DNA from 2 places in the Pseudonocardia sp. HH130629-09 genome. Region 2 is predicted to be linked to the other one. Evidence: predicted binding sites of a transcription regulator. Region 2 holds the regulator's gene; the other holds the start of a gene.
What was found. The regulator HspR, encoded in region 2, represses chaperone genes until heat shock. The targets are predictions, from matches to a motif close to ANNTTGAGTNNNNNNNACTCAANNT.

Region 1 (15,958 bases), 970 kb from region 2:
GAACCCCGGCCGCTGGCCCCGCCCCGAGGTGAGGGCGTGCAGCCGGTGCAGCTCGGCGGCGATGGCCGCCTCGTCACCCGGCCCGGGTGGGTCGCCGTCGAGCCAGGTCCGGACGACGACCGCCCCGCACCGCCGTCGTCCGTCACCGGTCGGGACGACGTCCGGTACGCGGAAACCGTGGGCCCGCAGCTCGCCGGTCAGGCCGAGCTCCCAGTCCAGCGCCGCGGGCGTCCGCCCGCTCCGGTGGACCACCAGCCGTCGGCTCCCGTCGGTCGCCGCCCAAACCGCGCCGCGGTGCCCGCCACCGAGCCGGGCCGTGATGCGCAGCCCCGGCCAGGCGGCGAGCCCGGGCGGCGTCAGCCCGCCTTCGGCTCCCACAGCTCCGGCCGGTCGGCGAGCTTCAGCGGCAGCCCGAAATAGCCGAACAGCTCGGTGTCGAGGAAGACGCTCAGCCCGGTGACGGTACCGTCCTCGATCCGCAGAGCCGTGATGCCCCAGGCCTCGAACTCCCCGTTCGGCCCGGACGGCTTCCACTGGGCGAAGCCGACCGTCCCGTTGATCTCCACCGGAGCCACCCGCGACCCGCGGCAGCCCTGCCCTGGGCCGGTCGCCATCCAGGCGATGACGTCGTCCCGGCCGCGGAACCAGAGTTCCAGCGGGGGCATGTTCTGCTCGACGTCCTCGTGGAGCAGTGCCGTCAGCGCCTCCATGTCGAACGCCTCGAACGCCGCCATGTAGCGCATCAGCAGCGCGGTCTGCGCCGGGTCCATCGCCGGGGAGGTCTTCGGCGCCGCCTCGGAGATGCCCTGTTCGCCCAGGGTGGCGCGGGCGCGCTGCAGGGCGCTGTTGACCGAGGCGACCGAGGAGTCCAGCAGCTCGGCGACCTCGGCGGCCTTCCAGCACAGGACCTCGCGCAGGATCAGCACGGCACGCTGGCGGGCCGGCAGGTGCTGCAGCGCCGCGATGAACGCGAGCCGGATCGTCTCCTTCGCGACGGCCTTGTCCGCCGGGTCCCCGGCCGGTGTCGACACCCGGGCGTCGGGCATCGGTTCGAGCCACTCGGCGTCGGGCAGCGGCTCGCGCAGCGACTCGGCGACCGGTGCGCCGGGGCCGCCGATGTCCATCGGGACGGCGCGGCGCTTGCGCCCGTTCAGCGCGTCGATGCAGACGTTGGTGGCGATGCGGTACAGCCAGGACCGCAGCGAGGAGCGACCGTCGAACTTCGCGACGCCCTTCCAGGCCCGGACCATCGTGTCCTGCACCGCGTCCTCGGCCTCGAAGGCCGAGCCGAGCATCCGGTAGCAGTAACCGGTCAGCTCGCGCCGGTGGTCCTCCAGGCGTTCCTCGGGTGGCCGCTCGTCCACGGTGGTGTCGGCGGCCCGTGCGGGTGCGCTCATGGTTCCCCCTCGACGTACCCGTCCGGGTGGGTCCCGGTCCGTCTGGCCGCGAGTGTGCCGCGCAACACCGACAAAGTGGAGGGCCCGCGCGACGAACGGCCGCCGAACAGGGGCGACGTGCGCCGACGCGCCGACCGCGACGTGGGATGATCGGCGCCGACGGCGTTCCGCTCGACCCTCCCGGTCCGCCGGTCGCAGGCACGACGGAGGAGTCGGGGAGCACGGCGGGACGATGTCAGCGGTGACCGAGAACGACGGGACCGGGAGTACCGGCGGGAGCGGCACACGCCGCGCCGGCCGGCGTCCGGTCACCTCCCGCTCGGAGATCGAGCACATCGCCCTGGAGATGTTCAGCGACCAGGGTTTCGAGAACACGACCGTCGACGACGTCGCGCACGCCGCGGGAATCGGGCGTCGCACGTTCTTCCGGTACTTCGCCTCCAAGAACGACATCGCCTGGGGTGCCTTCGACGAGCAGCTGGTGGGGATGCGCGCGGTGCTCGCGGCCCAGCCGCCGGACCTGCCGACGCTGGAGGGGGTCCGGCGCGCGGTGCTGGAGTTCAACCACGTCGAGCCGGCCGAGCAGCCCTGGCACCGGCGCCGGCTGCGGCTGATCCTGCAGACCCCGGCGCTGCAGGCGCACTCGACGCTGCGCTACGCCTCGTGGCGGGAGGTCGTGGCCGACCACGTCGCCGAGCGGCGCGGCGAGGCCTCCTCGGGGCTCGTCCCGCAGAGCGTCGGGCACGCCTGTCTGGGCGTGTGCATCGCCGCCTACGAGCGCTGGCTGGCCGACGACACCGCCGAGCTCGCCGACCTGCTCGACGAGGTGCTGCGGTCGTTGCAGCGGGGCTGGGCGACCGAGCTGCCCTGAACACGCCGCGACGGCGCCCCGGTGCGGGGACGCCGTCGCGTGGCGATGCCTGCGGCGCAGGTCAGCGGGTGGTGCCGAAGAGCCGCTCCCAGAGGCTCGGGCGGGTCGTGGCGGTGTCCTGGTCCGCGGCGTCGGCCGGGGCCTGCGGAGCGACGGTGCCGCCCGGGGCGGTCACGTCGGCCGGGGCGGTGGCGACGGCCGGTGCACCGGGGGCCGCCGGTACGGCGGGGGCGCCCGGGAGGATCGGGGTACCCGGAGCGCCCGGAACGGCCGGGGCCTGCGGAGCGGTCGGCGCACCAGGCGCACCCGGGACGGCCGGGGTCACCGGCGCCTGGGGGAGGGTCGGGACCCCGGGGGCGGCGGGAGCCTGCGGGACGGCCGGAGCCTGCGGGGCGCCCGGAGCGCCCGGGACGGCCGGGGGCTCCGGGATCTGCTGGCCCGTGACGTCCGTGGTGACGGCCACGGCCGGGGTTGCGGAGGTGGCCGGGACCGCGGGTGCCGCGGGAGCGACCGGAGCTGCCGGAGCCGCGGGCAGGGCGGCGGCGCCGGGAACCGCCGGCGCGACGACCGCGGGCACGGTCGGCGCGGCCGGGACGGCGGGGACCTGCGGAGCCGCTGGAGCCGCCGGGGCGCCCGGGACCGCGGGGGCCTGCGGTGCGGCCGGAGTACCCGGGACCGCGGGAACCTGCGGCGCTGTCGGAGCGCTCGGGACGGCGGGGGCCTGCGGGGCGACCGGCACGCCCGGAGCGGCCGGGACTCCCGGTGCCGCGGGGACGCCCGGAACGGCGGGCGTCGGCACGTCCTGGACGGGGACGGCGGTGTCGGCGGGCGTCGCCGGGGCGGTCGCCGCGCCGTCGCCGAAGAGCGTGTCGAACAGCCGGTCCAGCGGGCCGTCGGACGGCGTTGCGGGTGCGTCGGCGACGGTCGCGGCCGGCACGACCGGGGTGGAGGCATGAACGGACTCGGCCGCGCCGGCCACGCCGGCGCCGTACACACCCAGGGTGCCGATCATGAGGGTCAGGGCGACGGAAGTGGTGACTCGGGATCGCACGGTCTCTCCAGTTCGCTGTGCTGCTGCACGGGGTGACGGACAGCGCTGAGCTTGCGGTCACGGGGCGTCGTCCACCAGGGACCTGATCGTGGCCACACGCGTCACAGGGGTCCCATCGGTCACGCTGTGGTCGGATCGCACCGCGCTGCACCCGGAACGGGCGACCCCGTCCGGGTTCACGGGTGGCCGCCGAGCGGGTCGGAACCGCCGTCGTCACTCGAAACGGGGAGCGCGGACGCCCGGTGCTCACTCGACGGCGTGGAACGTGAGTTGCGCTCACTCGTTCGGGGTGGTGATGACCGCCCGTCGTCGATCGGCGGCCCGAATCTCACGCGGCGTGGTCACCCGTGGTGTCGCGCGGCGGGTGATCGGTGCCGCGGAACCGGCCGTACGGGGGGTCGAGAGAGGACGGTCGACGTGCCACGGAGCCGTGGTAGCGTCCGCGGCGGTTGCAGTCGTTCTTCTCCGATCGCCGTCGAGCGTCCGTTGAAGTTGTGACGGTGGGCGTCGTCGATCGGTGCTGAGGTGCCGCGGCGGTGTCCACGCGACCTCCGGCTCTTGCTGTGAGGGCCGGAACCGCTCCATCTGAGAAGGACACACGCTATGCCGCAGGGCACCGTCAAGTGGTTCAACGCCGAGAAGGGCTTCGGCTTCATCGCCACCGACGACGAGGGACCGGACGTCTTCGTCCACTACTCCGCCATCGAGTCGAACGGATTCCGCACGCTGGAGGAGAACCAGCGCGTTGACTTCCAGGCCAGCCAGGGCAAGAAGGGCCCGCAGGCCGACTCGGTCCGCGTGATCTGACTTCTGCGCGGGCACGACCCGCGCAACGCGACGGCGCCGGCTCCCCTCGGGGACCGGCGCCGTCGTCGTTCCCGGGGTCAGCCGAAGGCCGGTCGCAGCCCCTCCCGTCCTCGCAGCGCCGCCGCGACGACCACCGCGGTCACGCCGAGCACCGCGACCACGGTCACCGGCACCGTCCCGGTCACGGCGGACTCCACGGCGACCCAGACCAGCGCCCAGGCGGTCGTCGCCGCGTACGGCAGCGCCGCCGTCGTCCGCCGGGTCGCGACGCCCGCGCCCAGCACGCCGACCAGGAGCAGCGCCGCGGCCGCCACCGGGCCGAGCGGCGCGCCCCAGTAGGTCAGCGTCACCGAGAACCCGGCCACGGTCGCCAGCGACACCCAGCCCGCGTAGAAAGCGAGCGGCCCGTGCAGCAGTGCTCGGTCCGCTGTCCCCTCGGCCGGGAATACAGCCAGCCGGCGCAGCACCACCGCCAGGGTCGCGAGCAGTGCCACGATCAGCAGCTGTGCAGTCCCCAGGAACTCCTGGGAGAACACGACGATCCAGCCCGCGTTGAACACCGCCGTCGCCACGAACAGCCAACCGGTCGCCCGGTGCACCGGGCGCGACCGCTGCCCGGGCAGTGACTGGTACACCGCGTACACGAGCAGGGCCAGGTAGATGAGGCCCCACACGGAGAACGCCACCGTCGCGGGGGTGATGAGTGAGGGGTAGCGGTCGCTGAGCACCCGCTGCGACTCCCCGAACGTCCCGCTGCCGCCGAGCGAGCCCGCCACCGCCTGCAGTACTGCCGCGGCGAGCACCGCCCAGGTCCGTGCCGTGTCCATTCCCGTGGCCGGGCCGGCCGTACGGCCGGCCCTCGCCGTCGTCGACGCCATGTCAGTCCTCTCGATCTCGCGAATATCTCTATCGTAAAGATAATCGATGCACGAGGCGTGTCGAGCGGTGCGACGACCGGCACCGCGCCGGACGGCGTGGAGGTTGCCGCCGGTCGTCGGTCCGCTGTGCCCGGTCACCTGCCGTTCACCGGTGGCCGTGGCGTTGTGCGGTCGGCGGTCCCCGCTCGTCTCGCCGCTGCGCACCCTCGTCGCGTACCCCTCGCGAAGTCGTGCCCGGAGCCCGCATCCTGGTGTTGTACTTCACAGGTGAGCGGCACCGCAGGGGTTGTCGCACAAGCGGAAGGAAGTGACCTCCATGTCCTGGTGGGACAGCTACCGAGCCGTCTACGGCGCGGAGCTGCGAGCGGCCGCTCGCGAGTACGCCGACCACGGTTGGCCGCTCGTGCCGGGGCCGGGCGCGGAGGTCATGCTGGCGACGGGCGACGTCCTCGACGTGGTCGAGGTTCCCGCGGTCATCGGTCGCCAGGTCTGCCGGACGCTGCGTGAGGCCGGCGAGGTCGTGCCGGTCGCCGCGACGCCCGAGGACACCTGGTGGTTCCCGATGAGCCCGCGGCACGCGCTGCCCGCCGAGCTGAGCCTGCACTCCGACGTGGTGCTGCACACCGACGGCATCGGTGTCGTCGCCCCGCCGACCGAGCGCCCCGAGGGCTGGGTGCAGTGGCGCGTGGCTCCGGCGCGGGTCGGCTACCGGGTGCCGGAGGCCGCGGTCGTCGTCGAGGCGATCTGCGACGCGGTGCGCCGTCGTTCCGGCGAGCAGGTCCTCCCCGACGAGCACGAGGTGCGGGCCGAGCGGTCCGGCATGCCGGGCGCCCTGCGCCGCTGATCCACCCGCGCGGCCCGGACGGAACCGAGGATCCGGCCCGCGCGACCGCGTACCGCCCGCCCGGGCGTCTCGTCGCCGTCCCCGCTCGTCTCATCTGGAGTGCGGACGCCGACACCGGCCGGGTGGTGCGCAGCGGAGGTGGCGCCCGAGGGGGCACTTCTCCCTCGCCGAGCAGCCGCTCCACCGGTCACGGCCGGGTCCGGCGGGACATCGCCGGACCCGGCCGGGCCCCGCTCCGGGCGCCCCCGCCGCCCGATGTCGGTGTCCCCGGGCACTATGGGTGTGTGCAGACCTCCCGCGCGCCGGAGCGCCCAACCCCCGTCCCGCAGCGGGACCGCACCATCGGGACCGTTCCCGCCGTCCCCCTCGGTGGCTTCGGGCCCGGTGACGAGCAGAAGCGACGTGACCTGAGGCGTATGAAGGCCGTCGCCACCGGCTTCCTCCTCGGCGCGACGGTCGTGTTCTTCGTCGCGAAGTACTTCGAGGTCGTCCGCGGCGTCCCCGGGGCGGACTACGTCCGGGCCGCCGCCGAGGCCGGCATGGTCGGCGCGTTGGCCGACTGGTTCGCCGTGACGGCACTGTTCCGGCACCCGCTGCGAATCCCGATCCCGCACACCGCGATCATCCCGCGCAAGAAGGACATGATCGGCGACAGCCTCGGCGACTTCGTCGGGGAGAACTTCCTGTCCGAGTCCGTCGTCCGCGACAAGCTCGACCGGATCGGGGTCAGCGAGTCGGTCGGGCGCTGGATCGCCGAGCAGGGCAACGCCGACCGCGTCACCACCGAGCTGGCCACTGCCGCGCGGGCGGTCGTGACCGTGCTGCGTGACGAGGACGTGCAGAACGTCATCGAGACCGTCGCGGTGCGCAAGCTGATGGAGATCCCGGTCGGGCCGCCGATGGGCAAGGCGCTGGAGGGCGTCCTGGTCGACGGTGCCCACCGCAGGCTGGTCGACCTCGTCTGCGACCGCGCCTACGACTGGGTCGCCGACAACCAGGAGATGGTCCTGCGGGTCGTGCACGACCGCGCGCCCTCCTGGACCCCGCGCTTCGTCGACGACCTCGTCGCGGACAAGCTGTTCGCCGAGGTCCGTGGCTACGCCTGGGCCGTCAAGACCGACCCCGAGCACCCGCTGCGGCACGCCGTGGACCGCTACCTCGCCGAGTTCGCCCGCGACCTGCAGCACGACGAGACGACCATGGAGCGCGCCGAGCAGGTCAAGCGCCAGGTCGTCGAGCACCCCGAGGTGCAGCACTTCATCGGCCGCGCCTGGACGGTCGTGAAGGCCATGGTCCTCGACGCCGCGGACGACCCGTCGAACGAGCTGCGCCTGCGTGTGCGCGACGGCCTCATGGCCTTCGGGCGGAGGCTGGGTCGCGACGCCGAGCTGCGCGCGAAGCTCGACGGCTGGCTGGCCGACGCCGCGTCGTACGTCGTGCGGCACTACCGGCGCCAGATCACCACGCTGATCACCGATACCGTCGCCCGCTGGGACGCGGAGGAGACCTCGCGCAAGATCGAGCTCCAGGTGGGCCGCGACCTGCAGTGGATCCGGATTAACGGCACCGTCGTCGGCGCGCTCGCCGGCCTGGTCATCCACGCCGTGGGGGAGCTCGTCATCGGGTGATCGGTCAGGTGCCCCCGCAGGAAATCGCGCCGTCATCGCGCCGTCATGGACGTGGCGCACACCACGTGAACAGCGCTAGCACCCTGCTTGCAGGAGCTAGCGTCACCGCGTACGGTCGATTCCGTCAATGAAGAACGGATCGAGGCGGAGGTGAGACGGATGGCCACCGAGCGCAAGCCCGGAGACCGTGAGTCCGTCGAGCCCGCCGAGCGCGTCGCGCAGGCCGTCGAGAGCGTCGGGCAGACCGTGGGGCACGCGGTGGAGGACATCGGGTCCTACATCCGCGCCCAGCGCGAGGCCGCCCAGGTCTCGATGCGGCAGCTGGCCCGCACCGCGGGCGTCAGCAACCCGTACCTGAGCCAGGTCGAGCGGGGACTGCGCAAGCCGTCCGCCGAGATACTGCAGCAGATCGCCAAGGGGCTGCGCATCTCGGCCGAGGCGCTGTACGTCCGCGCCGGCATCCTCGAGGAGCGGCCCGCCGGTCAGGTGACCGACGCGGTGCTCACCGATCCGACCCTCAGCGAGCGGCAGAAACGCGTGCTGCTCGACGTCTACGAGTCGTTCCGCAGGGAGAACGGTCTCACCGCCGATCCCGACGACACGTCCACCGAATCCAGGAAGTGATCATCATGGCCGTGAACCTCCCCACCAGCGCCGACGTCCAGAAGCTGCGTGAGCAGACCGCCGAGCAGGCCGAGGTCGTCCGCACCCCGCTGCTCGCCGTCCTCGGTGCCGGCGACTACGCCTACAGCACCGTGACCAAGGTGGTCACCGACGCCCGCGAGACCGCCACCAAGCGCGCCGAGGAGGTCCAGACCCGCGTCCAGGAGCTCCCCGAGGAGCTCAAGGAGCTGCGCGGCAAGCTGTCCTCGGACAACATCCGCAAGCAGATCGAGGAGTTCCGCTCCGAGGTCGAGGGTGTCTACGTCGGCTTCGCCCAGCGCGGTGAGAAGGCCTGGGGCCGCATCCGCAAGCAGCCGCAGGTCAAGCAGGCCATCGCGACGGTCGAGGACCTGACCGAGAAGTTCGACACCCGCGTCGACGAGTTCGTGGACGAGACCCACGAGGTCGCCGTCAAGACCCTCGGCGCCGTCACCACGCAGACCCGCTCGGTCGGTGAGAAGGTCGCCCGCCGCGCCCAGACCGCCGCGGGCGAGGTCGCCGAGGCCGTCACCGAGGTCTCGAAGGAGGCCGCCGAGGCGATCGAGGAGGCCGGCGACCAGGTCGCGTCCACCACGCGTTCGACCGCGCGCCGCACCGCCGCCAAGACCGACCCGAAGACCGCCACCGGCGCGAAGGTCCCGGCCCGCAAGCCGACGACCCGCCGTGGCACCTCGAGCGCGTCCGCCGCGAAGAAGTGACACCCGCCGGGCCCCGCGCCCGGTGAGCACGCACCGCGCCCCCGGCCGATCCTCGATCGGCCGGGGGCGTCGTCGTGTGCGGGGCCGTGGATCGTGCCGCCCGGGATGTGGCGCCGGACGTGACCAGCGCCCGGGTTGTCCGTACTCTGGCTGCGTGCTGTCGCTGCCAGATTCCCCCGATGAAGTGATCATCTTCGTGATCAAGTGGATCATGGTGGTGGTCGGCGGGTTCTCGTTCGGGCACGCGCTGAGGCAACGCGCGGACGCCTTCACCGCGGCGGGCAAGCTCACCAAGAACGCCTGGCTGGGCATCACCGGCGTCGCGCTGCTGCTCCTGCTCGTCACGGGCGGCCCGATGTACGGCGGGGCCATGTTCTGGCTGGCCGCCACCGTCGCGACGCTGGTCTACCTGGTCGATGTCAAGCCCGCGGTGATGGAGGTCCAGGGCGGCGGACCGCGCTGGTGACCCACCCGGTCCCCGGGGTGCTCACGGCCGTCCCGGCCCGCCGGGGTCCGCGTTCGCCCTGAGCGGACATGACTCAACTCCGGGAAGCGGAGGGCCCTCCGCGTGGTTGTGCCGGGCATGAGTGACGTGCTGACGCTCCCGGTCCTGCCCCTCGACGACGCCGTGGTCCTGCCCGGCATGGTCGTCCCCTTCCGTCTCGACGACTCCGACACCCGTGCCGCGGTCGACGCGGCCACCGCCGCGGCCCAGGACCGCGACGACGGGAGACGGGTGCTCGTCGTCCCCCGCATCGACGGCCGCTACGGCGCCATCGGCGTCGTCGCCGTGCTCGAGCAGATCGGCAGGCTCCCCAACGGGGACCGGGCCGCCGTCGTGCGCGGTGAGCGGCGCGCCCGCATCGGGTCGGGCGTCTCCGGTCCGGGTGCGGCGCTCTGGGTCGAGGCCGAGCCGATCGAGGCCGGTGCGCCCACCGGCCGCACCCAGGAGCTCGCCCGCGAGTACAAGGCCCTGGTCGTCGGCATCCTGCAGCAGCGGGGCGCCTGGCAGGTGATCGACTCGGTGCAGCAGACCGACGACCCGGGCGCGCTCGCCGACCTCGCCGGGTGGGCCTCGTGGCTCGACGTCGCACACAAGGCCGAGCTGCTCGCCGAGACCGACCTCGACGCCCGGCTGGAGAAGCTCCTGGAATGGACCAAGGAGCACGTCGCCGAGCAGGAGGTCAGCGAGAAGATCTCGAACGACGTCCGCGAGGGCATGGAGAAGCAGCAGCGTGAGTTCCTGCTGCGCCAGCAGCTCGCGGCCATCCGCAAGGAGCTCGGTGAGGACGACCCGGAGGGCTCCGACGACTACCGCGCCCGCGTGGAGGCCGCCGACCTGCCCGACGACGTCCGCAAGGCCGCGCTGACCGAGGTCGGCAAGCTGGAGCGTGCCTCGGACCAGAGCCCGGAGTCCGGCTGGATCCGGACCTGGCTCGACACCGTCCTCGACATCCCGTGGAGCACCACGACCGAGGACTCGTCGGACCTGGTGGAGGCCCGTCGCGTCCTCGACGCCGACCACGCCGGCCTCGACGACGTGAAGGAGCGCCTCGTCGAGTTCCTCGCCGTGCGCGCCCGGCGCGGACGCAAGGGGCTCGACACGATCGGCGGCCGCGGCTCGGGCGCGGTGCTCTCGCTGGTCGGCCCGCCCGGTGTTGGCAAGACGTCGCTGGGGGAGTCGGTCGCCCGCGCGCTCGGACGCAACTTCGTCCGCGTGGCGCTCGGCGGCGTGCGTGACGAGGCGGAGATCCGTGGCCACCGGCGCACCTACGTCGGCGCGCTGCCCGGCCGCATCGTCCGCGCGATCCGCGAGGCGGGCTCGATGAACCCGGTCGTGCTGCTCGACGAGATCGACAAGGTCGGCAGCGACTTCCGCGGTGATCCGACCGCGGCGCTGCTGGAGGTGCTCGACCCGGCGCAGAACCACACCTTCCGCGACCACTACCTGGAGGTCGACCTCGACCTGTCGAACGTCCTGTTCTTGGCGACGGCGAACGACGCCTCCGCGATCCCCGGCCCGCTGGCCGACCGCATGGAGATCGTGACGCTCGACGGCTACACCGAGCCGGAGAAGGTCGCGATCGCCCGCGACCACCTGCTGCCGCGGCAGATCGCGAAGGCCGGTCTCGACGACGGCGACGTGGAGTTCACCGACGTCGCGCTGTCGATGATCGCCGCCGAGTACACCCGGGAGGCCGGGGTCCGGCAGCTGGAGCGGGGCCTGGCGAAGGTGCTGCGCAAGGTGGCGGTGCAGCTGGGCGCCTCGGACACGGCACGCCCGGTGCACGTCGACGCCGACGCACTCGTCACCTACCTCGGACGGCCGCGGTTCACCCCGGAGTCCGCCGAGCGGACCTCGGTGCCGGGCGTCGCAACCGGACTGGCGGTGACCGGCGCCGGTGGGGACGTGCTGTTCATCGAGGCCACCGCGATGGAGGGCGAGCCGGGCCTGCAGATCACCGGGCAGCTGGGCGAGGTCATGACCGAGTCGGTCTCGATCGCCCTGTCCTACCTGCGCTCGCGCGGGCTGGCCGGTGACCTCGCGTCGCGCAAGCTGCACGTGCACGTCCCGGCCGGTGCGGTCCCGAAGGACGGCCCGTCCGCCGGCGTCACGATGACGACGGCGCTGGCCTCGCTCGCCTCCGGCAGGCCGGTCCGGTCGAGCGTGGGCATGACCGGCGAGGTGACGTTGCAGGGCAAGGTACTGCCCATCGGCGGGGTGAAGCAGAAGCTGCTCGCCGCGCACCGGGCCGGACTGACCGACGTGATCATCCCGAAGCGCAACGAGCCCGACCTGGACGACGTTCCGGAGTCGGTGCGCGCCGAGCTGCGGGTGCACCCGGTCGCCGACGTCGCCGAGGTGCTCCGGATCGCTCTGGAGCCGGCCCACGAGGCGGCGGAGGCCGAGCAGCCCGCGGCCTGACCCCCGTCCGACCGGCGGCGTGAGCCGTACGAACCGGCGCCCGTCCCGCACACGCGGGGCGGGCACCGTCGTGTGCGCGCCGCCCCGTGCCGCGCCCTAGTCGATCCGGGAACTGCGCCGAGATGCAGCTCAGCGGGAACTGTCGATCTCCACGGCCCGCTGAGCTGCATCTCGACGACTGTGGTCGAGCACCTGGCCCACCTCGGCGACGATCTCGTCGGGCCGTCGGTGCATGTCCAGGGCCGTGTAGCGCAGCACCCGCCACCCCGCCGCGACGAGACGGGTGTGCCGCCCGGCGTCGGCGCGGGCCGCCTCGGGCGTCGCGAAGTGACCGCCGCCGTCGTACTCGATGCCGAGTCGGTGGTCGGGGTAGGCCAGGTCCAGCCACAGCGCCGTGCGCCGGGCGTCGTCGAGCACCGGGTGCTGGGGTACCGGCCGCGGCAGGCCACCCAGGACGAGGACGAGCCGGAGGCGGGTCTCCGGCGGGGAGCCTGCGCGGGGGTCGGCCCACACCAGCGCGTCGACCACGCGGCCGGACACCACGGGCATGGGTGTGCCGGGCCGCGAGGTGCAGCAGTACGTCCGGCGCGAACGACCCGCGGGACAACGCGTCGACGGCGACGACACCCTCGGTCGGGCCCGACCACCGGGCCAGGTCGAAGGCGGTACGCAGGCGGGTCGTGACGCGGACACCGCGGACGCCGGTGACCTCGTCGGGATGCAGGACGTCGCGCCGGACCACGACGCCGTCGCGGGATCGGGGCCCGGCGCGCACCGCGGTCACCGCGACCTCGGCGGGCGCGGCCCGCGGGGCGCAGGACGCGCCCAGGAGTTCGGCGGCGGAGTACCCGCAGAGCACCGCGTCCGGTCCGGCCCACAGGTACGCCGCCAGCGACCGCAGCCGCAGGTCGGCGTGGGCGTCGGCAGGGGCGTAGGTGTCCGGGAGCAGCCGGCGGAAGCGAGGCCCGCGCAGGAGGTCGGGCGTGACGAGACCCGCCGCCAGGGCCGCGGTCCCGCGGAACACCTCGGGCCATCCGGGGATCGTCATGCACCGATCGTGCGCCGGGCGCAGCGCCCGCCGGACCGGATCAGCCGGACTCCGTCGCCATCGCGAACGAGGACGTACGCCGAGATGCGGCTCAGCGGGAAGTGTGGATCTTCGCGGCCCGCTGAGCTGCATCTCGACGTCGTTCCGCCGCGCTCCGTCGGGCCGGGGCCCGGTCCGCCCCGCGCGGGACGTACCGCGCCTCACGGTGCGCGTGACGCACCGCCCGGGCGCGGCTCGGACCCACGACCTCAGCGGAAGACGACGGTCCGGTTGCCCTGGATCAGGACGCGGTCCTCCAGGTGCCACCGCAGCCCACGGGCCAGCACCAGGCGCTCGATGTCGCGGCCCCGGCGCACCATGTCGGCCGCGGTGTCCCCGTGGTCGACGCGGGCGACGTCCTGCTCGATGATCGGGCCGGCGTCGAGGTCCGCGGTCGCGTAGTGACAGGTCGCGCCGATCAGCTTCACCCCGCGCCGGTGGGCCTGGTGGTAGGGCCGTGCCCCGGCGAAGGACGGCAGGAAGCTGTGGTGGATGTTGATCGCCCGCCCGGCCCAGGCCTCGCACAGGTGTGCGGGCAGGACCTGCATGAAGCGGGCGAGCACGATCGCGTCGGGGTCGTCGGCGTCGATGAGCTTGCGGATCTCCTCGAACGCGGTGACCTTGCCCTGCTCGCGGGCCGGGTCGCCGGGGGCCGGGAACGGCACGTGGTGGAACGGCACCCCGTGCGCGGCGACGACCGGCTCCAGCGACGTGTGGTTGCCGATCACCCGGGTGATCTCCACCGGCAGCTCGTCGGCCCAGACCCGGCCGAGGATGTCGTGCAGGCAGTGCTGGTCGCGGGTCACCAGGAGCACAGCGCGCTTGCGGACGCCGGTGTCGGAGATGCGGTGCTCGCCGCCCAGCTCGGCGGCGACTGGGGCGAACCGGGCGCGGAGCTCGTCGACGTCGAAGGGGACCGACGCGGCGTCGACGACCTGGCGGGTGCAGAACACCCCGGCCTCGACGTCGGCGTGGTAGGCGGCCTCGGTGATGGAGGCGCCCAGCTCGGCGAGGAAGGTCGAGATGCGCGCGACGATGCCGGTGCGGTCCGGGCAGGACAGGGTGATCACGTAGTGGGACATCAGGAGATCCGGGAGAGGGTGAACTCGGTCTCGGCGGCGAGCAGCTGTTCGATCTGCCCGGCGACCGCCTGCTCGATCGTCCCACCCACCAGCGGGACCTTCACCGTGACCTCGGCCCGGATCCGGACCTCGCTGCCGCCGTCGACGTCGGCGATCCGCATCACCGACCGGGCGGTGGCGGGGGTGCCGATGACCTGCACGGACCCGGTGCCGTCGTAGACGCCGGAGTCGCCTGCCCGCCACTGCTCGGTGCGGTCGATCTGCAGGTCCCCGCCGGGTACGAAGGAGGACACGATCGACGGCAGGTGCTCGCCGGGGATCCCGTGCCGCAGCGTGTAGCGGACACCGTCGGGGGTGGTCTCGTACGCGGTCACCCCGGCCCCGGGACCGCCGATGTGGCGCAGCTGCTCCTCCAGCAGATCGCGGTCGATCATCGCCGCGTAGACCGTCGAGGACGGGTGCGCGGACGTTGCGCGGTAGTCGATCGTGCGCGGCATGGGCGAAGGCTACCGTTGCGGTCGTGAGTTCCCCCGCTCCGACGACGGTCGACCCGATGCTCAGCGCGCACACCACACTGCGTCTCGGTGGACCGGCCTCCCGCATCGTGCGCACCGAGGGCGCGGCCGAGGTGGTCGAGGCGGTGGCCGGCGCCGACCGGGCGGGGGAGCGGGTGCTGCTGGTGGGCGGCGGGTCGAACCTCGTCGTCGCCGACGCCGGGTTCGACGGCACCGCCGTGCTGATCGCCGGGCAGGGTGTCCGCCACGAGCGCGACGGCGACCGGGTGCTGCTGACCGTCGAGGCGGGCGTCGACTGGGACGAGCTGGTGGCCGGCACCGTCGCCGACGGGCTCGGCGGGCTGGAGTGCCTGTCCGGGATCCCCGGGCGGACCGGCGCGACCCCGGTCCAGAACGTGGGCGCCTACGGCGTCGAGGTCGCCGACCTGCTCGTCGACGTCGACCTCTACGACCGGCGCACCGGGACCGTCCGCGAGCACGTGCCCGACTCGGACCTGGGGCTCGCTTACCGCACCAGCATCCTCAAGGGCAACGACGACGCGATCGTCCTGCGGGTGCGCCTCGCCCTGCAGGCCGACGGCCGCTCCGCCCCGATCCGCTACGGCGAGCTCGCCCGCACCCTCGGCGTCGATCCGGAGACGCGGACCGACCCGGCCGCCGTCCGCGAGGCGGTGCTCGCGCTGCGTCGCGGGAAGGGCATGGTCCTCGACGCCGACGATCACGACACCTGGTCGGCCGGCTCGTTCTTCACCAACCCGATCCTGCCCGTCGACCGCGCGCCGCAGGTCGACGGGCTGGCCGCCTGGCCCGCGGGGGAGGGCCGGGTCAAGCTCAGCGCCGCCGGGCTGATCCAGAACGCGGGATTCGGCCGCGGGCACGCCGGCCCCGGCGGGCGGGTGTCGCTGTCCACCCGGCACGTCCTGGCCCTGACCCACCGCGGAGGCGGGACGACGGCCGACCTGCTGGCCCTGGCCCGGGAGGTCCAGAGCGGCGTCGCCGAGCGGTTCGACGTGACCCTGCACCCCGAACCGGTGCTGGTGAACTGCGCCGTCTGACACCCTCTGTGGTCTGGCGTCCGGTTCGTCTTACGCTGCACGGGGGAGTGCCGTCCTCCTGCCGGTCGGAGGCGCCGGATCCGGGCGTACGGTCGGTGTCCAACGCAGGAGATCGAGTACGCGGGGGAACGGTTGCGACGGGTACTGATCGTCGTGGTGGCGCTGATCGGCGCGCTGGGCATCGTCGGGGCTGTGGCCCTGGCGGCCTCGCCGCAGGACCCGGCGGCGCCGCAAGCCGCACCGCCCCCGGCCGGGCCGCAGGTGAGCTACCAGCCGCCCGTGCGCAGCGCAGGCGGAGCGGGTACCGACACCGTCTCGGCGGCGACGGCGAACCCGGCGCAGCCGGTGTCGGTCCGCACGGCGGGCGGCACGCTGGACGGGGTGTCGCTCACCGACCCGTACGGCGACGCCGTCGACGGCGCACTGTCCCCGGACCGCACGACCTGGACCAGCAGC
Region 2 (15,958 bases):
GTACGCCTCTCGACAGGTTCAACAGCAGGAAAGTTGAGTCTGTTCCGCTCAGGGTGAGGGAGTTCGGAGGAACGACCGCGGCCCGCCCGGAAGGATCCGGACGGGCCGCGGGGTGGAACGGTGGCGCAGGGCGCGCTCAGCGGTGGTTGTCGCCGAGCACCGCGATCTGGGTGCCGTTCAGGTTGTCCTCGACGTCCACGACGTCGTTCAGGAAGTCGCTGCAGTTGCCGATGTTGGCAATCTGGTTGCCCGCGATCGGGGCGAGGACGTTGAGGCCGGCGAGACCACCCTCGGCACCGCCGCGGGCGGACGCGTCGCCACCCTCGAAGGCGCAGTTCTTGTCGCCGCCACCGTGGTGGTGACCCTTGTCGTTCCCGTAGTCGCCCGCGAAGGCGAACGGTGCGGCGGCGGCGAGGGCGGCGGCGGAGCCGGCCACGACCATGCCCAGCTTCTTCTTCGACAGCATTCCTGCTTCTCCTGTGTATCCGATTCAGGACGGGTGGTCGCAGCTCCCGGAGCCCGTGGGAGCCGCAACCCGTCCGATCGCCCGGATTCGACCAGAAGTGCCCGGTCGGTGACGATCTGCAGCAATCAACGAGGCTGCGCCTCGGAAGTGACGGTCCGAACGTCACCTAATCGGCGGACTGTCGGCGCCATGCTCGTCACCGCAGGTCAGCGACGGGTGGTACGACCGCGCAACGAACGTGATGCGCCCGACACCAGATGGGTCGTGCTCGGGAACCGCCGGCGCGGCGGTCGCGGCACGCGCGGCGCCGTCCCCCGCGCACCGAAGAAGTCGCCGCCCTTGCGGGCCGGGTCGTCGGTGCCCCAGGCCCGCCGCTGCGTCACCCGCTCCATCCGCGGGATGTGCTTGCGGCAGTGGATGTAGGCCTCCTCGACGTCCACCACCACCCAGCGCTCGGCGCGGCGGCCCGCGGCGTGGTCGTCACGCGCGCGCCCGGGGTAGACGGCGCGGAAGGCGTCGTCGTCCATGATCCGGGCGCGGCCGTTGACGTGCAGCCCGATCAGCGACTCGGTGAAGTCGACCATCAGCAGCCCGATGTGCGGGTTCTCCGTCAGGTTGCCGAGACTCGCGTAGACGCCGTTGCCCCGGTACTCGGGGTAGGCCAGCGTGTGCGGGCCCAGCACGTGCAGGAACCCGGGCGGGCCCGCCCGCAGCGAGCTGTCGCACTCGCCGTGCGCGTCGGACGTCGCGACGAAGGCCATCTCCATCCGCCCGACGAACTCGATCATCCGGGGCAGCAGCCGGTCGCGGAGCTGGTCGTCGTAGAACCGGTCGGCGCGGGCGGAGCTGCCCACCTCGGCCTGCACCGCGTGCTCACCCGCGGAGCCGGGCCGGTGCGGTCCGTCCGGGACCTCCGGGACCTCGGACGGGCCCCGCTCCGAGGGGGCGGGGACGACGACCCGCGGCACGGCCGGACGGCCCCGTCCGGGCAGGACGACGGCGGGGATTCGCAACGGCACGGGACAACCGTGCCATCCGGCACGGCCAGGACCAAACGATCACCGTTCCGACCGACCGGGCCACCGCCACGTCGGCTTTCCGCACGATGGGCGCTATCCTGAGCCCGGCGCCCCCCACGCCATGACGAGTGACCGCCGTCCCCGAACGGATGATGAGTGACGATGCGTACCCGCTCACCGCACCTTGGTGAGCCGGTCGGCGTACGCCGTACCGGCGGACGGAGACTCTCGCGTACCCTAACCGGCGGAACGCGGGCGTCGACGCCCGGTGTCACCGCGGCACGGAGCACGACCGAGGAGAGTGTCCGCCAGGCATGACTGCTGACCAGCTGATCGCCGGCGACGTCGCCCCGCCGCGACGCCCCGCCTCGGAGGCGGATCGCACCGTCGAGCTCATCCGGACCAGCTTCGCCCTCGTCGAGCCGCAGGCCGAGGAGATCGGCAAGCACTTCTACGCCACGCTGTTCAGCAAGGTACCCGAGACGCGTGACCTGTTCCCCGTGAACATGGAGGTGCAGCGCAGCCGGCTGCTGCGCGCCCTCGTGCACGTGGTGCAGATGGTCGACCAGCCCGACGACCTCGTCCCGTTCCTGCAGCAGCTCGGCCGCGACCACCGCAAGTTCGGCGTGCTGTCCCAGCACTACGACGCGGTCGGCGCGGCGCTGCTGTCGGCGATCGCCACGTTCGCGGGCGAGAACTGGACCCCGGAGATCGAGAAGGCCTGGGTCGGCGCGTACGGGATCGTCGCGGACGCGATGCAGCAGGCCGCCGCGGCCGAGCGCGGGCCGGCGTCCTGGCTGGGCCGGGTCGTCGAGCACCGCCGGATCGGCTGGGACCTGGCCGTGGTCACCGTCGCGACCGACCAGCCGGTGCCGTACCAGGCCGGCCAGTACGTCTCGGTGGAGACGCCGCACCGCCCGCGGCTGTGGCGCTACCTGTCCCCCGCCAACGCGCCGCGTCGCGACGGGACCATCCAGTTCCACGTCCGCGCGGTCGAGGGCGGCTGGGTCAGCCGCGCGATCGTCGCGCACAGCCGGGTCGGCGAGACCTGGCGGATCGGCCCGCCGATGGGCCGGATGGCGGTCCCGCAGAACACCCGGCGAGAGCTGCTGATGGTGGCGGGCGGCACCGGCGTCGCGCCGATGAAGGCCCTGCTCGACGAGGTCGGCCGGCGCCCCCAGCCGCCGCGCACCCAGGTCTTCGTCGGCGGCCGGACGTGGGACGACCTGTACGACTTCACCTCGCTGCGCAAGCTGTCCTACAACTACCCGTGGCTCGACGTCATCCCGGTCGTGGAGTACGAGGACGAGCCCTCCGGCGCCGAGACCGGCACCCTGGCCGACGTCGTGACCCGGTTCGGTGCCTGGAGCGACCACGACGTCCTGGTCTGCGGGTCGCCGACGATGATCCGCTCCACGGTGTCGCGGATGCTGGTCGCGGGCACGCCGCTCGACCGCATCACCTACGACCCGTTCACGATGGACTGAGCGGCTCCGTACGCCACGACGGCCGCCCTCCCGCACCGGGAGGGCGGCCGTTGCCGTCGGGCGGGTGGGCTCAGAACGCCTCGGTCGTCCGGACCGAGAGCACGTGCAGCTCCCGGGTGCCGGTGAACGCGTCCCGGCCGTGCAGGAAGCGGTAGTTGTCCAGGACCAGAAGGTCGCCGCTCTCCAGCCGGAACCGCGGCGCCACGTCGAATGCGGTGGCGAGCACGTCGGCGTAGGACTCGATGTGCGCGAGGTGGGCGTCCCAGTACGGCTCGCGCGGCACCGGCAGCACGTAGTCGCTCGCCCGGACCGCGCGCCGGCCACCCCGGGTGTGCTCGATCATCCGGCGCAGCAGCGGCGTCAGTGGGACCCCGCGCGGCGGGTTCATGCGGCTGCCGAAGAAGTCGACGTCGCTGCCGGTCAGGAACCCGTACAGCGACGGGTGCTCCGCGGCGAGCCGGTCGGCCAGCGCGTAGCCGTCGACGAGCACCGAGTCGCCCCCCGACGGCGCCGGCGACGTGCAGTGCATGAACAGGAAGTCCTCGTCGGGGTCGCGCAGCCGCACGGTTCGGCCGTGCACGTCGGCCTCCAGGTAAGCGCCGTCGTTGTGCAGACCCAGGACCGGGGAGTCGGTCCCGCCCTGCGGCCGGATGCCGAACAGCTCGCGCAGCCGCCCGCCGAGCAGGGTGGCCGCGGCGACGACCATCGCCTCCGGGTCCGGACCGGCGCCGGGGATGTGGACGACGCCGTCGCGGGCCAGCACCTCCCGGGCCTCGTCGAGCTCCGCCGCGCGGGGCACCACCCCGGTCTCGTCCACCAGGCTCTTGAGCTCCGGGCGCGCCTCACCCGTGCGCCGCCCGTCGGTTCCGATCCTCGCCACGACGTACCTCCTGCCGTTCATCCGTACTCGCAGCAGTGTGGCAGGAACGAAGCTCTGTCAGAACTGTCCGGTCGGACCGGTCGTCCACCGGCGTTCCAGCCCGCGGCCGAGTGCGGTGACGAGCAGCGCCGTCCCGACGACGGCCAGCGCGGGCAGCAGGACGAGCTGCGGGGCGTTGAACAGGAACTGCCGGCCGTCGGCGAGCATCGCCCCCCACTCCGGGGTGGGCGGCTGCGGCCCGAGCCCGAGGAAGGACAGCCCGGCCACGGTCAGCAGGACGTTCGCGAACCGCAGGCACAGGTGCGACAGCAGCGGCCGGGCGAGGTTCGGCAGGACGTGTCGGAACGCGATCCGCAGCGGCCCCGCGCCGACTGCGACGGCGCCCTCGACGTACTCGCGGGCGCGTTCGCGCACCACGAGCTGGTAGGTGAGCCGGGCGAACGGCGTCCACCCGGCGACGACGATCGCCACCAGCAGCGACCACACCCCCGGCGCCCCGCCGGACGCGGCGACCACCACGAGCCCGATCAGCACCGCCGGGATCGCGACGAGCACGTCGATGGTGCGCTGGAACAGCTGGCCGACCGCCCGTCCGCACCAGGCGGCGAGCACGCCCAGCACCGTTCCGATCCCCGCGCACAGCGCGAGCGCGACCAGGGTGAACCCGACCGAGAGCCGGGCGCCGACGGCCAGCCGCGCCAGCACGTCCCGACCGAGCTGGTCGGTGCCGAGCGGGTGCGCGGCCGACGGCCCGGCGAAGCGGTGGGACAGGTCGTTGGCGACCGGGTCGAGCGGTAGCAGGGCGATCAGCACCAGCACACCGAGCAGGACCAGCGCCCCGACCTGCAGGACCGCCGCGCGCCGGGTGGTGCGTGCGGCGGCGCCCGCGGGGCGGGCCATGACCGAGGCGGTCACCGGACGGCGCTCCGGGCGACCGGGTCCAGCGCGAGCGCGAGCAGCTCGGCGAGGATCCCGGCGACGGCGGCGATCAGCACGAGCGCGAGCAGCCCGGCCTGCACGACCGGCAGGTCCTGAGCGAGGACGGCGTCGTAGAGCAGGCGGCCCAGGCCGGGGATCGCGAACAGCACCTCCACCACGACCGAGCCGCCGAGCAGCCCGCCGAGGAACAGCCCGGACAGCGAGGTGACCGAGGTCAGGGCCAGGCGGCCGCCGTGGCGCCACAGCACCCGTCCGTCGCTGATCCCCTTGGACCGCGCGACGGCGACGTGCGGGCGGGCCAGCGCGTCGACGGTCTCGGCGCGCACCAGCTGGGCGGCGAGCGCGGCCGGGAACGCGGCCAGGGTGACCACCGGCAGCACCGCCTGCTCCACGTCACCCCAGCCGGTCGCGGGCAGCACCGGCACGGTGACGGCGAAGGCGAGCACCAGCGCCGTCCCGAGCACGAACTCGGGGATCGCGACGCCCAGCACCGATCCGGTGGTCAGGGCCCGGTCGAGCCGCCCACCGGGGCGACACGCGGCGCGCACCCCGAGCGGGATCCCGACCAGGGCCGCGAGCACCAGCGCGGCGACGGTGAGGGTCAGCGACACCCCGAGCGCGGGCCAGAGCAGGCCCGAGACCGGTGTGCGGCTGGTCCAGGAGATCCCGAGGTCGCCGCGCAGCAGCGCGCCGGCCCAGCCGGTGAACTGGTCCCACCAGGTGCCGTCGAGGCCGTACTGCTCCCGCAGCGCGGCCAGTACCGACGGGTCCGGGTCGGACTCCCCTGTCCGGCTGCGCATGATCGCGAGCGCGGTGTCCTGTCCGGAGAACCGCGGGAGCAGGAACACCAGCACCGCCGCGGCCACGGCGACCAGCGGCAGCGCCAGCAGCCTGCGTGCGACGAGTGCGGTCACTCCGTGGTCGCCAGCCCGGGGACGACGAGCGACTTGGCCAGCGGGTCGACGGTGTAGCCGGTGACCCGGTGCCCGACGCCGTTGGCGTTGGTGTGCACCAGCGGGACCCCGACGACGTCGGCGTTCAGCTTCGCCGCGGCCTCGGTGAAGACTTTCTGCCGCGCCGCCGGGTCGGTCTCGGTGGCCAGCGGGGCGAGCAGGGCGTCGAACTGGGGCGAGCAGTAGTGGTTGAGGTTGTAGGAGCCCTGGCAGGTGTAGTCGGTGGCCAGCGTGGCGCCGGCGTCCGGCACGTCGACCAGGTAGCTGCGCGAGAGCAGGTACATGTCGAAGTCACCGGCGAGCAGCTGTGGCTCGCGGGCGTCGTAGTCGCCGATGCGCACGGTGACCTCGATGCCGGCCCCGCGGAGCATCTCCTGGACGGCGGTGACCAGCGTCGGGAGCTCCGGGCGGGCGCCGTAGGACCCCAGCTCGATGCGCAGCGGGTTGCCAGGGCCGTAGCCGGCCTCGGCCAGCAGCTGCCGGGCGCGCGCGGGGTCGGCCGGCGGCGGGGCGTCCTGCGAGCCCCACGCCACGGCCGGGCCGAACGGCTCCGAGGCCGGGACCGCCGACCCGGCGAGCGCCTGCTCACCGAGCGCGGTGCGGTCCACGGCGGCCGCGACGGCCTGCCGCACCCGGATGTCGGCGAAGGGCCTGCGGGACTGGTTGAGGACCAGCGACGCGGTCCGGGGCGCGGCGACGGTCTGGTTCACGTACTCGTCGCCGGTGAACTCCAGCGCGCTGGACTCGGGGAGCTCCTGGGCGATGTCGGCGTCGCCGGCCCGCAGGGCCAGTGCGCGGGCAGCCGGGTCGGGCACGAAGTTCGCGGTGACACCGGCCAGCTGCGGGCGCTCACCCCAGTAGCGGTCGTTGCGGGCGAGGGTCACCGACTGGGTGCCGTTCGTCCGGGTGATCGTCATCGGGCCGGTGCCGGTCTGCTGGACCGACGGCGGCGTGGCCCGGTACGCCGACGGCGCCAGGATCGCTGTGTTCACGCCGGACAGCCGCAGCGGCAGGATCGGGTCGGGCTTCGTCGTCGTGACGCGCACGGCGCCCGCGCCGTCCGCGGCGGCCTGCAGGCCGATCCCGCGCACCGCGCGCGGCGGCGCGGCGACGCCGGCCACCCAGTTCAGGGCGGTCGCGGCGGCCTGCCCGGTGAGCGGCTCGCCGTTCTGGAAGGTCACGCCGGGGCGCAGCTCGAACCGCCAGGTCCGCGGGTCGGACTGCTGGGCCCACGCCGTCGCCAGCGCGGGTCGGGGCTGCCCGTCCGGGCCGGACGCCACCAGGGACTCGGTCACCCCGAGCTGGGAGAGGACGAACGCGTCGTCGGTGTCCACGCCGTAACCGGCCGACGGGCCGAAGGCCATCGCGATCGTGGCCTGCCCGTCCGGCACGACCCGACCGCTCCCGCCACCGGTGCCGCCGCACGCGGTGAGGACCGCGGCGCTCACCACCAGGGCGGCGGCGACCCGCAAGCGGGAACGACGGGGTGCTACGACGGCGCGCACGGCGGCGGGCATCACGACCTGGCCTCTCCGGCGCCCTCGACCGTGTGTCACCCGGCGCCCGGGAGATCTTCGGTAAGCCTGTACAGACGGTCAAGCATCTTCACGCATGCGCATATGTCGTTGTTGCCATCGAGTCGCGACTGCTGACGTCGACCTGGTACCACTTCGTGGTGCTCCGCAGCCTGCTCCGCCGACCCGCCGATCCCGAGTCGGACCCGCGTCCCCCGACGCCGCTCCGACCGGGCCGGTGGGTCCAGTTCCGCGGGCTCCCCCCGGTCATGAAGCTGCTGATCAGCACCCAGATGGCCTTCAACGTGGGCTTCTACATGGTGCTGCCCTACCTGGCGACGCACCTGGCCGAGGACCTCGGGCTCGCCGCGGCGGCCGTCGGGCTGGTGCTGGGGCTGCGGACGTTCAGCCAGCAGGGACTGTTCGTGATCGGCGGGACCCTGACCGACCGGTTCGGTGCGAAGCCGGTCGTGCTCGTCGGGTGCTCGCTGCGCGTGATCGGTTTCATCCTCCTCGGCGCGGCCGGGTCGCTGCCCGCGGTCATCGGTGGGGCGCTGCTGACCGGGTTCGCGGCGGCCCTGTTCTCCCCGGCCGTCGAGTCGTCGCTGGCGCGGGAGGCCGGGGAGCGGGAGCGCGCCGGTGAGGGCCCGGCGCGGACCGAGGTGTTCTCGATGTTCGCCGTCGCCGGTCAGGTCGGGACCGTCACCGGGCCGCTGGTCGGCACCGCGCTCATGGTGGTCGACTTCCAGCTCGCCTGCCTGGTCGCCGCGGCCGGCTTCGTTCTGGTGGGTCTGGCGCACTGGCGGTGGCTGCCGTGGCGCGAGCCCGAGCAGGCCGGGCAGCCGATGCTCGCCGGCTGGGGCGAGGTGCTGGGGAACCGCCGCTTCCTGCTGTTCGCGGTCGGCTACTCGGGTTGGCTGCTCTGCTACAACCAGCTCTACCTGGCCCTGCCCGACGAGCTGGAGCGCGTGGGGCGCACCGCCGCGCTCGGCTTCCTGTTCGTGATGATGTCGGTGCTGGTGATCTGCCTGCAGATGCGGGTGGCGGCCTGGGGGAGCCGGATGGGGGCGGGCCGCGCGGTGGTGCTGGGGTTCTGCCTGATGGCCGCGTCGTTCACCGTCGTCGCGGTGGCGCGGCTGCTGCCGGACCTGCCGGGGTGGTGGGCGCTCACGCCCGCGGTGCTGATGGTGCTGCTGCTGACCTTCGGCGAGATGTTCGCCGTGCCGGTCGCGCAGGATCTCGTCCCGCGGCTGGCCGGGGAACGCAGGCTGGGTGCCCACTTCGGGGTGCTCGCGTCGTTCGGCGGGCTGATGGTGCTCGTCGGCTCGACGGGGGTCGGGGCGCTGCTCGACCCCGCGTTCCCGCCCGCCCTGCCGTTCCTGGTCCTGGCGGCGGTGCCGCTGGCCGGAGCCGTGATGCTGGGCCTGCTGGCCCGGCGCGGAGCGCTGACGGCTGCCTGACCGGCTCGTGGCCCGGGCACGACGGTCGTCGCCGCACGAGGGACGGTCCCGCACCCCGGTTCCGACGGAGGACGCCGGGGTGCGCGACGGAGCGGGTTCAGCCGTCGTCGGCCGGGCGCCAGCGCACGACGGCCTGACGCCGGTCCACCGGCACGAGGTCGCGCCGGTAGGAGCGGTGCACCGCCGCGGTGGCCTGCGCAGCGGCGGCGCGGACCGCGTCCAGCTCGGCGGTCACCTCCTCGAAGCGCGCCGAGAGCTGGTCGACCATCTGCTCCAGTTCGATGATCCGCTTGACGCCCGCGAGGTTCACGCCCTCCTCCTGGGAGAGCCGCTGCACCTCGCGGAGCAGGGCGATGTCGCGCTGGGAGTAGCGACGTCCGCCGCCCGCGGACCGGCCCGGGCTGACCAGGCCGATCCGGTCGTAGCTGCGCAGGGTCTGGGCGTGCAGGCCGGACAGCTGCGCGGCAACCGAGATGACGAACACCGGGCTGTCGTGTGCCACGTCGACCGTCGGCGGTTCCTCCCCGTCACGGGGGGTGCGTCGTCCGGACACCGCCATCACCTCCTGGCGCTACCGTGCAGGTCGGCCCGCGGGTCGAACGACGACGTCGCCTCGGCGTAGGCCTCCAGCGCGCTCCTCGCCGCCGCGTCCAGCTTCTGCGGCACCGCCACCTCGACGGTGACCAGCAGGTTGCCCTTCTTCCCGTTCTTGCGTTCGACCCCACGCCCCGACACCCGGAACGTGCGACCGCTGGTGGTCCCCGGCGGGATCCGCAGCGAGACGGTGCCGTCGAGTGTGGGCACCGTCAGGGTCGCGCCCAGAGCGAGCTCGGGGAAGGTCACCGGCACGGTGAGGGTCAGGTCGTCGGGGTTCTTCGACGACCGCCCGAAGATCCGGTGCGGGGTCACGCTCACGGTCACGTAGAGATCCCCGGCGGGGGCCCCGCCGCGCCCGGGCTCGCCCTGTCCGGGGAGCCGGATCTTCTGACCGTCGTCGACGCCCGCGGGGACCCGGATGGACAGCGACCGGGTCCGGGTGGACACGCCGTCGCCGTGGCACTCGGGGCACGGGTCGTCGATGATGCGCCCGGTCCCGCGGCAGTCGCGGCACGGCTCGGAGAACGAGAACGCGCCCTGGCTGCGGTTCACCAGGCCCTGACCGGCGCAGGTGGGGCAGGTGCGCGGGGTGCTGCCGGGCCGGGACCCGGTGCCACCACAGCGCTCACAGCGGCCCGGCGAGGACAGCTTGATGGGCACCGTCGCGCCGCGCACCGCGTCCTCGAAGGAGATGGTCAGGCTGCTCTCGACGTCCTGGCCGCGGCGGGCGCCGGCCGTGCCGTACCCGCCGGCACCGCCGGCGCTGTTGCGTGCGGCGCGGCCGAAGATGTCGCCCAGGATGTCGCTGAAGTCGCCCGCACCGGCCCCGGCGCCGCCTGGGCGGCCGGCCTGGCCGAACAGGTCGTTGATGTCGAAGCCACCCTGGCCGGCGCCACCGGGTCGCGCGCCGCCGGGGAAGCCACCACCGGTGCCGAACCCGCCGAAGCCGCCGCCACCGGCGAACATCGCGCGGGTCTCGTCGTACTCCTTGCGCTTGGACTCGTCGCCCAGCACGCCGTAGGCCTCGGAGACCGCCTTGAAGCGGGCCTCGGCCTTCTCGTCGCCGGGGTTCGCGTCCGGGTGCAGCTCACGGGCGAGCTTGCGGTACGCCTTCTTGATCTCGTCCTGGGACGCCGTCGAGGAGACGCCCAGCTCGCGGTAGTAGTCCTTCTCGATCCAGTCGCGCTGGGTCACTCCGCCTCCTTTCCGTTCACGCCCGCGACGCGGCGGGTGACCTGTCGTCTCCCGCCGCACCGCGTGGTCACGTCCCTACCCGTCCTGGTCAGGCCGGGTTCTGCGGCTCGCCGTCGCCGGCGTCCGCGCCGCCCGCGGCGTCGGTCTCGGCCTCCGCCTCGGGGCGGTCCTGCACGGTCACCATCGCCGGCCGGAGGACCCGGTCGGAGATGCGGTAGCCACGACGTAGCACCGTCGACAGCACGGTGACCGTGGGGCCGGAGCCCTCGGCCGGCTCGTGCTGCACGGCCTCGTGGAGCTGCGGGTCGAAGGGCTCGCCCTCGGCCCCGAACGGCTCGAGACCGAGCTTCGTCAGCACCGCGGTGACCTTGTCCGCAGCGGCCTTGAAGGGTCCCGTGAGGTCGCCGTGCTGGGCGGCGCGCTCGAAGTCGTCGAGCACGACCAGCAGGTCGTTCGCGAAGGAGACCTTCGCGTCCACCTTCGTCTGCTCACGGTCCCGGTCGGCCCGACGCCGGTAGTTGGCGTACTCGGCGCTGACCCGCTGCAGGTCCGCGGTGCGCTCGGCGACCTCGGCCCGCAGCTTCTCGACCTCCGGGTCCTCCCCGTCGGCCGGGCCCGCGACCTGCTCGCCGTCACCGGCCGGGGCCGCCGTGTCGGCGGCCCCGGTCGCGTCGGCGTCGGGACGGACATCGCCGGTCTCCGGGTCCACCTTGCGGCGGTCCCGGAACGTCACCGGCTCGTCCTGCTTCTGTTCGTCTGCCATGTCGACCGTCCTGTCGTCCCGTGGATGGCCGCCGGCCGTCACTTGCCGCCCTTGGCGTCCTTGTCGTCGTCCACGATCTCGGCGTCGACGACGTCGTCCTGCGCGTCGGAGGCACCGGCCGCGCCGGCACCACCCTCGGCACCGGCACCCGCGGTGCCCTCGGCACCGGGCTGCGAGTACAGGGCGGACCCCATCTTCTGGGACTCGGTGGCGAGCTTCTCCATGGAGGACTTGATCGCCTCGTGGTCGGTGCCCTTCAGCGCCTCCTGGGTCTCACCCAGGGCGGCGTTGACCGAGTCCTTGACGTCGGAGGGGAGCTTGTCGTCGTTCTCCTTGACGAACTTCTCCGTCTGGTAGACGAGGGTCTCCGCCTGGTTGCGGGTCTCCGCCTCCTCGCGACGCTTGGCGTCCTCCTCGGCGTGGGCCTCGGCCTCCTTGACCATGCGGTCGATGTCGTCCTTGGACAGGGCCGACCCGCCGGTGATCGTCATCTCCTGGCTCTTGCCGGTGCCCATGTCCTTGGCGGACACGTTGACGATGCCGTTGGCGTCGATGTCGAAGGAGACCTCGATCTGCGGGACGCCGCGCGGGGCCGGCGCGATGCCGGTCAGCTCGAACATGCCGAGCTTCTTGTTGTACGCGGCGATCTCGCGCTCGCCCTGGTAGACCTGGATCTGCACCGACGGCTGGTTGTCGTCCGCGGTGGAGAAGATCTCCGAGCGCTTGGTCGGGATCGTGGTGTTCTTCTCGATCAGCTTGGTCATGACGCCGCCCTTGGTCTCGATACCCAGGGACAGCGGGGTGACGTCCAGCAGCAGGACGTCCTTGACCTCACCGCGGAGCACACCGGCCTGCAGCGCGGCACCGGCGGCGACGACCTCGTCCGGGTTGACGCCCTTGTTGGGCTCCTTGCCGCCGGTCAGCTCCTTGACGAGCTCGGTGACGGCGGGCATCCGGGTGGAGCCACCGACGAGCACGACGTGGTCGATCTGGTTCACCGAGATGCCGGCGTCCTTGATGACCTGGTTGAACGGCTGACGGGTGCGGTCCAGGAGGTCCTGGGTGATCCGCTGGAACTCCGCGCGGGACAGCGTCTCGTCCAGGAACAGCGGGTTCTTCTCGGAGTCGACCGTGATGTAGGGCAGGTTGATGCTGGTCGAGGACGAGCTGGACAGCTCGATCTTCGCCTTCTCCGCAGCCTCGCGGAGCCGCTGCATCGCCATCTTGTCCTTGGTCAGGTCGATGCCCTGGGAGGACTTGAACTTGTCGACGAGCCAGGTGACGATCCGCTCGTCCCAGTCGTCACCACCGAGGTGGTTGTCGCCGTTGGTCGCCTTGACCTCGACGACGCCCTCGGCGATCTCCAGCAGGGACACGTCGAACGTGCCGCCACCCAGGTCGAAGACCAGGATGGTCTGCTCCTTGTCGCCCTTGTCCAGGCCGTAGGCCAGCGCGGCCGCGGTCGGCTCGTTGACGATGCGGAGCACGTTCAGGCCGGCGATCTGACCGGCCTCCTTGGTCGCCTGGCGCTGCGCGTCCTCGAAGTAGGCCGGCACCGTGATGACGGCGTCGGTGACCTCGTCGCCCAGGTAGGACTCGGCGTCACGCTTGAGCTTCTGCAGGACGCGGGCGCTGATCTCCTGCGCCGCGTAGGTCTTGCCGTCGATCTCCGGCGTCTTCCAGTCGGTGCCGATGTGGCGCTTGACCGAGCGGAAGGTGCGGTCGGAGTTGGTGACGGCCTGGTTCTTCGCCGACTGGCCGACGAGAACCTCACCGTTGCGCGCGAACGCGACGATCGACGGAGTGGTGCGGGCACCCTCCGAGTTCGCGATCACCGTCGGCTCGCCACCCTCGAGGACGGCGACGACGGAGTTGGTGGTCCCGAGGTCGATACCGACCGTACGAGCCATGGTGACTGCCTCCGAGATGTGTGGGGTATGAGTGCGTCCGGCTCAAGTTGTACCAAACCGGGGAGCAGCTCGCGCATCGCCCTTGAGTGGACTCTGCTCAACGTGCTCTCGTGGGGGTCAACGGACCACCCGGGAGACTTGTTCCCAGAGGACTCAACTTTTATCCGCGACGTTCACGTGTGCAGGTCCGTGGGGCGGGCTAGCCTGTGGCCGCTCGATCGTCGACGGAGGATCACGTGCTCGTACCGGCTGCGCGTCGCACGGTCCTCGGCGTCGTGAGCGCCGCTGCGATCGTCGGCCTCACTTCCTGTATGTCGCAGTCACCTGACTCCGCAGGGGACCCCGCATTGCCTGCGCGCCCAGCAGCAGTCGATGTCGGCGGGCGCCATCCGTGTGAACTGCTCGACACCGCCCAGCGGTCGGACCTCGATCTCAGGGACGGGAAGGTCGACGACGCGACGATCGGAGATCTTCCAGCCCCCACATGCGGGTATCTGGGGTCGGACGAGACCGTCGACGTGAACCTTCAGTTCATCCCGGTTCCGGTGTCTCGACTCCTGTCCGACCCGAGGGCGGTGCCGATCGATGTGGCGGGATACCGCGCCGCCGAGACCGTGTACCCGTCGGGCTCGTACCCCTCATGCGAGGTAGGTGTTGATATCGACGATTCGACCTCGCTGAGAGCACAGGCCATGGCGACGTCGTCGAACCTCCAACGTTCCGGAATGACCGACAGCGACCTGTGCGCGAGGGCCCGCGCCGTGGTGTCGGCCGCTCTGTCCTCACTCCTGCACCACTGAACCGACTCCGCGACTTCGCGATCGCGACCGGAGCTGTGGAAACCGCCGTCCCCTGGTCCCGGTGACACTACGTTCCGGTCCGTGGAACAGAACCAACGCGGGACTGTGAGCAGCTCGTCGGACGTCTTGATGAGCCAGATCTCGCCGGACAACGTGCTCGAGGTCGGTCGCGTCCTGTCCGCCCAGATCACCGCCATCCGCGATTCTCTCCGCAGCGCGCAGAGGACGCGGGTCGGGTCCTGTGGAGACGACCCGATCTCGGGAATCGCGACACCCGCGTTCCAGGACAGGTTCGAGCGGATGATCACGACGCACGCGCAGCACCAGACAGAGTTGGAGGAGGCAGTCCGACGCCTTCGTGCGACTGCGGTCGACTTCGAACTCGGCGAGGCCGCCATCGCTCGTTCGTTCACGATCTGAACCCGGTACTCCGGAACAGACGATGGCGTTCCACCAGGGCTTCAACTTCGCTGCCAAGTCCCTCCAGGAGAAGTACGCCTGGGTGGTCGGCAAACCCGGCTCGTCCGCGGTCGTCGACGCCGCGTCCGCGCTCCGGACCGCGGACACCGAACTCCGTGCCGCGGCCGACGAGGCCAGGAAGCGCATGACCGAGCTCGGCGTCTCCTGGCAGGGCCCCGCCGCGGCCGCTGCCCAGCAGTCCCTCGACGGCATCACCACCTCGATGGCGTGCACCGCACCCGTCACCGCGAACGGCGCGACCCAGCTGGACGCCTACGGGCAGTCGTTCGACCGCACCCAGGCCGCCATCGCCGCCCTGGACCCCACCCCGCCCGGCATCTTCACCAGCGGCGTCCGCAACGCCCACCTGCTGGCGGGCGCCCCGTTGACCGGTCTGGGCGCCACCGTCGCCGACTACGTGACCTCGCTCGAACGCGACCAGCGGCACAGCGAGGAGGCCGACCGTGTGCTGCAGGAGCACCTCGACACCGCGTCGGCGATCGACGACCGCTTCCGCACCGTCGACCCGGCGTCGGCTGCGGCGCCCACCGGTGCCGGAGGTCCGCCGCCGAGCTCGGACCGGGCCGGCGGGCTCGGCCCGGCCGCCGTCGGGGACGGCGGCGGAGCCACCCGTGTCGGCGGCGGGGGACCGGGCGACGGTGCACCGGATCAACCGGATCCACCGGGTGTCGGGCCCCGGCCCGGACCGGGCGGCGTCGAGGCTCCCGGCGAGTGGGGATACGGCGGGCGGGTGAGCGGCGGATCGGGTCCCGGCACGCCGGACGTCGGGCGGCCCGCTGGCCCCGGCGGGCCCGGGACCAGCGGGGACGGCACCGACCGGGACCGCACTGGGCTGCCCGGACCGGTCGACGTCGTCGCACCCCAGCGCCTCGACCCACCGACCACGCCCGCCCCGGACCCGTACCGGCCCGCGCCACCCCAGGTCGCGTACCCCACGTCGACGGCACCGGGTCCCGGTCCGTTCGGCACCCGCGTCGACCTCGGGCGCCAGTTCGGCGAGCGGACCCGGGCGCAGCCGCTCCTCCCGCCGTCGGCCCGCGGCCCCGGGTACGGCGAGCGCCTCCCCGGCGGGACGGGGACCGGCGGCGGACGGCTGTTCGAGCCGTTCGGCCACGGCACCCGGTCCGCCGACCCGGCCTGGTCCGCCCGCCCCGGCGAGACCACCGGACGGAGCACCGGCCCGAGCGGCTACGGCCCGACGGCCGGCGGCGTGGGCGGCCGCGACGCCCAGGACCACCGCAACCGCTATGTCGTCCCCACCGACGAGGTGTTCGACATCGAGATCGCCGCGACCGACGCCGTCCTGGCACCCGAGGAGCCCCACCGATGATCGACTGGAACCGCGCCACCGTCCTCACCGCCGCCGAGTTCGACGTCGCCCGGGACCTCCTCGACCTCGGTCGCAACCCAGCGGTCCTGGAGCTGCTCAGCCCCGGGTTCACCGACGTCGAGCGGGCCCGCGTCGTACGGGAGTGCCTCGACACCCTGGCGGCGCG

Region 1: the regulator HspR is predicted to act here: its motif matches at 9,359-9,383, upstream of lon (endopeptidase La).

The regions. Positions count from the first base shown of each region.
Region 1 covers NZ_CP011868.1:4,817,463-4,833,420, reverse strand. The annotation lists gene XF36_RS22380 (phosphotransferase) at 1-252, opposite strand, end outside; gene XF36_RS22375 (sigma-70 family RNA polymerase sigma factor) at 357-1,397, opposite strand; gene mftR (mycofactocin system transcriptional regulator) at 1,630-2,268, shown strand; gene XF36_RS34470 (hypothetical protein) at 2,330-3,280, opposite strand; gene XF36_RS22360 (cold-shock protein) at 3,923-4,126, shown strand; gene XF36_RS22355 (tryptophan-rich sensory protein) at 4,204-5,004, opposite strand; gene XF36_RS22350 (bifunctional DNA primase/polymerase) at 5,321-5,848, shown strand; gene XF36_RS22345 (DUF445 domain-containing protein) at 6,133-7,476, shown strand; gene XF36_RS22340 (helix-turn-helix domain-containing protein) at 7,636-8,100, shown strand; gene XF36_RS22335 (hypothetical protein) at 8,112-8,837, shown strand; gene XF36_RS22330 (DUF2516 family protein) at 9,049-9,303, shown strand; gene lon (endopeptidase La) at 9,421-11,763, shown strand; gene XF36_RS22320 (endonuclease domain-containing protein) at 11,893-12,306, opposite strand; gene purU (formyltetrahydrofolate deformylase) at 13,060-13,932, opposite strand; gene XF36_RS22310 (DUF2505 domain-containing protein) at 13,932-14,429, opposite strand; gene XF36_RS22305 (UDP-N-acetylmuramate dehydrogenase) at 14,486-15,502, shown strand; gene XF36_RS22300 (L,D-transpeptidase) at 15,635-15,958, shown strand, end outside.
Region 2 covers NZ_CP011868.1:5,787,083-5,803,040, reverse strand. The annotation lists gene XF36_RS27035 (hypothetical protein) at 137-466, opposite strand; gene XF36_RS27030 (pyridoxamine 5'-phosphate oxidase family protein) at 673-1,485, opposite strand; gene XF36_RS27025 (globin domain-containing protein) at 1,800-2,972, shown strand; gene XF36_RS27020 (TauD/TfdA family dioxygenase) at 3,043-3,852, opposite strand; gene XF36_RS27015 (ABC transporter permease) at 3,910-4,767, opposite strand; gene XF36_RS27010 (ABC transporter permease) at 4,764-5,705, opposite strand; gene XF36_RS27005 (ABC transporter substrate-binding protein) at 5,702-7,261, opposite strand; gene XF36_RS27000 (MDR family MFS transporter) at 7,528-8,718, shown strand; gene XF36_RS26995 (heat shock protein transcriptional repressor HspR) at 8,816-9,271, opposite strand; gene dnaJ (molecular chaperone DnaJ) at 9,277-10,509, opposite strand; gene grpE (nucleotide exchange factor GrpE) at 10,598-11,272, opposite strand; gene dnaK (molecular chaperone DnaK) at 11,311-13,182, opposite strand; gene XF36_RS26975 (DUF3558 family protein) at 13,458-13,982, shown strand; gene XF36_RS26970 (PE domain-containing protein) at 14,112-14,402, shown strand; gene XF36_RS26965 (PPE domain-containing protein) at 14,425-15,792, shown strand; gene XF36_RS26960 (ESX secretion-associated protein EspG) at 15,789-15,958, shown strand, end outside.